2 linked regions of the Desulfitobacterium hafniense DCB-2 genome follow. The protein of the gene in region 2 interacts with the protein of the main gene of each other region in a pairwise test. Links are inferred from orthologs where the notes say so. Each region holds a gene or a part of one and is shown on either strand. Other genes may lie near its edges.

What was found. The genes of interacting proteins can lie anywhere in the genome.
Region 1: the proteins of DHAF_RS04650 (region 2) and secA interact in binary tests that used the Escherichia coli proteins (3 or more experiments, as listed by UniProt). The link is inferred for Desulfitobacterium hafniense DCB-2 from one-to-one orthologs.

Annotation. Positions count from the first base shown.
Region 1 is NC_011830.1:5,071,103-5,074,234, forward strand. Bases 46-3,131 are described here. They hold secA (preprotein translocase subunit SecA), read right to left. Parts: upstream 2,798-3,131; coding sequence 293-2,797; downstream 46-292. Other genes in these bases: hpf (ribosome hibernation-promoting factor, HPF/YfiA family), read right to left, coding at 2,995-3,131. In the rest of the region: more of hpf, read right to left, coding at 3,132-3,132. UniProt on the Escherichia coli protein: Required for protein export, interacts with the SecYEG preprotein conducting channel.
Region 2 is NC_011830.1:1,016,575-1,019,562, forward strand. The notes cover bases 14-2,955. They hold DHAF_RS04650 (alkaline phosphatase), read right to left. Parts: upstream 2,306-2,955; coding sequence 722-2,305; downstream 14-721. Other genes in these bases: DHAF_RS04645 (YibE/F family protein), read right to left, coding at 14-581; DHAF_RS04655 (ArsR/SmtB family transcription factor), read left to right, coding at 2,556-2,924. Also shown: more of DHAF_RS04645, read right to left, coding at 1-13.

The DNA of each region.
Region 1 (3,132 bases), 4.1 Mb from region 2 along the record:
GCTCCTGCATCACTTTTTGCGCCCCTTCTGGATTATCCCAAAAGTCCGGCCTTTGCAGTTCAATCTCTAAAATACTGATTTTATCCTCACGCTGAGGGACGTCAAAGTGAAACCCTCAAATCTGCTAAGCGCACTTCTAAACTTTCCAGCTCTTTTTTCCATTCAAATATCACTTAACTTTCACCACCTTATGGTTTTCGAAAAGTAAGGCATATTGAGCCGAGGGCCTCATTATGCCTTACGTGTAACTATTCTAGTACTCGGTAACATTCAAAAACATTCAAACCTTGTACTAACTGTCTGCTCCGCAGCATTTCTTGTATTTCTTGCCGCTGCCGCAGGGACAGGGATCGTTGCGGCCGATTTGGGGCCCCTCATTATGAACCGGACGGGCCGGCTGTTCCTCATCCCGGTTGGTGCGGACATGCTGAGGTTCTTCCGGTTTTTGCTCCGTCACCTGAGGTGTCACTCTCATAATATAGCGGATGGTGTCTTCCTGAATTGAGCTGATCATGCCCTGGAACATATCATAAGCCTCACGGCGATATTCCACCAAGGGGTTCTTTTGCCCATAAGCTCTCAGGCCAATGCCTTCCCGGAGCATATCCATGGCATCCAAATGATCCATCCACTTCTTGTCCACGACCTGCAGCATCACAGCCCGCTCGATTTCCCGCATGATCTCTTCGCCAAAAGCTGTTTCACGGGTTTTGTAATGGGCTTGTGCTCTCTCCAGAAGCATTTCCACGATCTCTTCTTTTTCCATGCTTCCTACTTGCTCGGCTGTAATATCATGATTGGGCAGGAAGACATTTTCCACATACTCCAGGAAGCTGTTAAGATCCCATTCTTCAGGATAGGGGCTCTGGGCGCCGAACATATCCACCGTTTCCCGAACCACTTTTTCCAGCATATCGGCGATGCTCTCCTGAATGTTGCCACCCATCAGCACCTGACGGCGTTGGGCATAGATGACTTCCCGCTGCAGATTCATGACATCATCATAATCAAGAACATGCTTGCGAATTTCGAAGTTTCTGTTTTCCACCCGGCGCTGAGCCGTTTCTACAGAGCGGCTGATCATCTTGGAGGTAATGGGAACGGAATCGTCCATCCCTAATTTATCCATCATCCCGGTGATATTATCCGCACCAAAAAGGCGCATCAAATCATCTTCCAGAGAAAGGAAGAATTGGGAAGAACCAGGGTCTCCCTGACGTCCGGCACGGCCGCGCAGCTGATTATCAATCCGGCGGGATTCGTGGCGCTCTGTACCTATAATATGCAGACCACCCAGTGGGGCTACTTCTTCGCCCAGGATAATGTCCGTACCACGGCCCGCCATGTTGGTGGCGATGGTCACCATGCCCTTCAAGCCTGCTCCGGCAATGATTTCGGCTTCTTTCTCATGGAACTTGGCATTCAGGACTTGATGAGGTATGCCGCGGCGCTCCAACATACTGCTTAAGCGCTCGGACTTCTCCACCGATACGGTTCCCACCAGAACCGGCTGTCCTTTTTTGTGGCGTTCGATGATCTCCTCAACGACAGCCTTGAACTTGCCTTCCTCAGTCCGATAGACCACATCAGGCAGATCCTCACGAATCATCGGCATATTAGTGGGAATTTCCACCACGTCTAATTTGTAAATCTTTTTGAATTCCGGTTCTTCCGTCATAGCGGTACCGGTCATACCGGCAAGTTTTTCAAACATCCGGAAATAATTCTGGAAGGTAATGGTCGCTAAGGTTTGAGATTCCTTTTCAATTTTCACTTTTTCCTTAGCTTCAATCGCCTGATGCAATCCTTCCGAATAACGGCGCCCAAACATAAGACGTCCGGTAAATTCATCAACGATAATAACCTGCCCGTCCTTAACCACATAATCCCGATCCAGTTTAAAGAGGGCATGGGCTTTTAAGCCCTGGTTCACATGATGAGCCAGCTCTGTGTGCAGATCGTCAAAGAGATTCTCTACGGAGAGCATGGTTTCAACCCGGCTGACCCCTTGTTCAGTCAAGGTGACCACCCGGTCTTTTTCATTGACATTATAATCTTCTTCCGGCTTTAAGCGGGGAATAATCATGGCAATCCGGTTATAGAGCTCGGTCGGCTTGTCCGCCTCCCCGGAAATAATCAACGGGGTACGGGCTTCGTCGATTAAAATGGAGTCCACTTCGTCGACGATAGCATAATGAAGTTCCCGCTGAACCAACCCATCAGGACGGGTCACCATATTATCACGCAAATAATCAAAGCCAAATTCATTATTGGTACCATAGGTTATATCTGCAGCATAGCTTTCCCGCCGCTGAGCATAGTTTAAGCCATGAACGATCAGACCCACCGATAATCCCAGGAACTGGTGAATGCGGCCCATCATTTCGCTGTCACGCCGGGCAAGATAGTCGTTGACGGTAACGATATGAACACCGCGGCCTGTCAAAGCATTCAGATAGGATGGAAGGGTTGCCACCAATGTTTTTCCTTCCCCAGTACGCATCTCGGCGATCCGGCCATCATGCAGGACCATCCCCCCGATCAGCTGCACATCATAGTGCCGTTGTCCATTGACACGCCAGGAAGCCTCACGAACCACTGCAAACGCCTCAGGCAAAAGGCTGTCCAGACTCTCTCCATTCTCCAGCCGTTGTTTAAATTCATCGGTCTTGGCACGGAGCTGTTCATCAGACAACGCCTTGATTTCCGGCTCCAAGTCATTAATCGCAGCAATCTTTTTCTGATACTTTTTAACCTCACGAGCATTGTCATCAAAAAGTTTATTTAAGAAACCCATTATTGACCACCTTTCCATCTGTCCAAGGGTATCAACTCATTTTATCACTCTAACCAAAAGGGTGCAAGCCAAGAGCATCCCGCTCCAGAGCAAATCCCTTGTTAATTTCTGTAGGAACGTCCTGAAACAACCATATGCACACAAGAATGGTCTACCCTCGTAGACCATTCGTTTTAATCATCCTATTCAATTTTATCTCAATCTTCGGGCTCCAAGAGACCATAGTCGCCTGATCTCCGGCGATAAACCACATTGATGACATTGGTATCCATGTTGGTGAAGGCGTAGAAGTTATGTCCTACCAGGTTCATCTGCATAATGGCTTCTTCCACGGA
Region 2 (2,988 bases):
ACCGAGAGCAGGGTAACAACAGTAAGTACATTTCCCACAAGGAGGGCAACTATGAGTGGATTATAGCCGTAAAGCATTGCCGGTATCAAAATCTTCCAGATACATAATAGTGTAAAAGTAAAGGAAAGCAAGGTGCGAACTCCGGTAAATCCGGAAAATATGATGATAACCAGGGCAAAGGTTCCGATTAAAAGGATCTCCTTATCGATACGGTAGTGATCGATCATATTGGCAAAGTTGATCTTGTTATCTTCATCAAATCCAAGCAGAACCCAGGCCTTGTCTCCTGCTTGAAATATTTTGTCCACGGAGAGGCTGCCGGTGAGCATATTATTGGCCTGAACCTGTTCGCCTTTGTGGGAGCCGGTTTCTATTTCAATTAAGGCGCTTTGATCACCTATGTTATAAATCCCGGAACTATGTACCCCTATATTATTGACAGAAATGACTTTGGCTCGAACCCCTTCGGTAAAGTGGTATTCTTGTTTCTGAAATCCCGTAGGCAATAAGGTGAGAATCGCTATCGCTATTAAAATGACAATAGTAAAAACCAATTCTTTTCTGTTAATATTCTGAAGCATCTTCTTTAAGTCGCGCTCCTTTCCTTTGCGCCCAAATTGGCAATGGATTGACGATCCGGGAATGAAAAAGGAGCATCGCAGACTATGTTAAAAAGTAGCTTTGCGACACTCCTTTATTTAGATATCTATTGAAGTTACGACTAGTTAAGATTTGTAGCCTTGACTAATTTGTCGTACACAGCGGTATTTTCATAGGCACCATTAAACAGCTCGGCACTGGCACCTGTTGCATAGACTGGAACCGGTACGCCTGTGTGGGAATAGGAGGTCCAGCCGATACCTGCTTTGTTATTAAGAATATGAGTTAAGGTTACGGAAAGTGGATTATAACCGCCGTATAATAGATCATTTTCTTCGCTGTCGGTAGGTTTGTCTTTCATGGTTTCCATAAAGGCCTTTTTTAGCTTAGCTACTTCCCGATCAGATAATTCTAAGGTCATATAGCTGGGCTCACCGGGGCGGCTTATATCATTTTTGGTTTTGTTAACAAGACCGAAGCTTTCCGTGATAACGGGCATAACGTCGTCAAATTTTAGGGACGGATTGTCTGCTTTCATCTTATTGATTAAAGCGTCAAAGGCTACATAAGATATCTTTTGGCTTTCTAAAATATGAAAAGCTGTATCATAACCGGTTGTTGCCTGTCCGATGGTCATGCCGCCTGTTTCATGATCGCCGGTAACGATGATCAGGGTCTCTTCAGGGTGCTTGGCAGCAAAGTCGATGGCGACTTGGATAGCTTCTTCAAAGGCGATCACATCACCAATATTGGCTTTGGCATCATTAGCATGACCTGCCCAGTCAATCTTGCCTGATTCGGCCATCATGAAGAATCCTTTGTCGTTGTCAAGAACATCGATGCCTTTTTTTACGAAATCAGCCAGAGTTAAATCGCCATCTTTATTATCTATGGCATAGGGCATAGCGCCGCTGTCCTGAGTAACCGGAGTCACTGCATAGGCTTTTCCTGATTGGCTGTTAAGGGCCAGGATATCTTCTTTTGTCTTAGCTATTTTGTAGCCCTTTTCTTTCATAACGTCATAAGCATCTTTTTGATCTTTGTCTTTTCCTGTAGGCTGGCTGATGGTTCCGCCGCCAAAGAAATCGAAGCCGGAGTTTGCCATTTGCAGAGCGATGTCATAATAGTCGTTTCGGGAAGCGACATGGGCATAGTAAGCTGCCGGTGTGGCATGGTTGATGGTTACGGTGGATATGATGCCGATCTTCATTCCTTTTTCGGCCTTAAGTCTTTCGGCAATGGTTTTGGGAATCGTACCTTCCACATTTTCCGGTTTGTTTCCGGATTTACTTCCCACCGGTTTTAGGCCAATGGTTCCGCTCCAGGTCTTAAATCCTGAGGAAAGGGAAGTTGCTGTGGATGCAGAGTCCGGTGCAAAGGATGTGGCGTCCTGAGTGGTTTGATAACCAACGGCCTCAAAATCCTGGAAGTTCATTTTGTCTAAAGCCATTTGATTATGTTTATTGGTTCCGCCGTAAATTTGAGCTGAGTTCACTTGTACGGCTGCCATGCCATCCCCGATGAACATAAAGATATACTTGGGGGTCTTTTCTGTTACTTCGGCTTTGGCTGTTGCGGCAGGCTGTGCTGCCACTACTGATGCCGGCCTGCTATCGAGTACGGCACCTGTGGCCAGAGATAAGGCCATGACCAGACAGAGCGATGATGCCAGGAAGCGCTTGGACATTTTGAAATTCTTAAACATAACTTACCTCCCAAACTTATTGTAGTACACCTATAAGTATAGGGCCGTTATGTTAAAGGAAAATCGTGGAAAGGTAAAATCTGCATAAAATTTGCTGTTCTCGAGTTTTAGGGTTAGTGCAAATGATGCAGCGCTGCAACATTTGAGCAAATTGCTGCTTGCAGTAAGATATGATTGACATGTCAATACATTAAGTTTATACTTTTGATTGAACAATGGCTCAATCGTTCAATCTGGAGGTGAATGTTTTATGTGCGCCTATACCGCTGATTTTGACAGATGTGATTGTAATACAATCCACGAGGATGTGGTTGCAGATGTCAGGGAGCATATGCCTGATGAAGATAACCTGATCGATCTTGCGGATTTATTCAAGGTGTTTGGCGATTCGACACGGGTGAAAATTCTCTGCGCTTTATTCCGTGCCGAGATGTGTGTTTGCGATATTGCCGTGCTTTTGGGCATGACCAAATCCTCAATCTCACATCAACTTAGAGTGCTGAAACAGTCAAAGCTGGTCAACTACCGTAAATCCGGGAAGGTTGTTTACTACTCCCTTGCGGATGATCACGTTAAGACCATCTTTGATCAGGGGCTTCTTCATATTTGCGAAAAGTAAATGGGCGGAGAGTTGCATTGCTGAGCATTATATCTATGGTAACTGGGTTGGGGTTAGTTTGCCT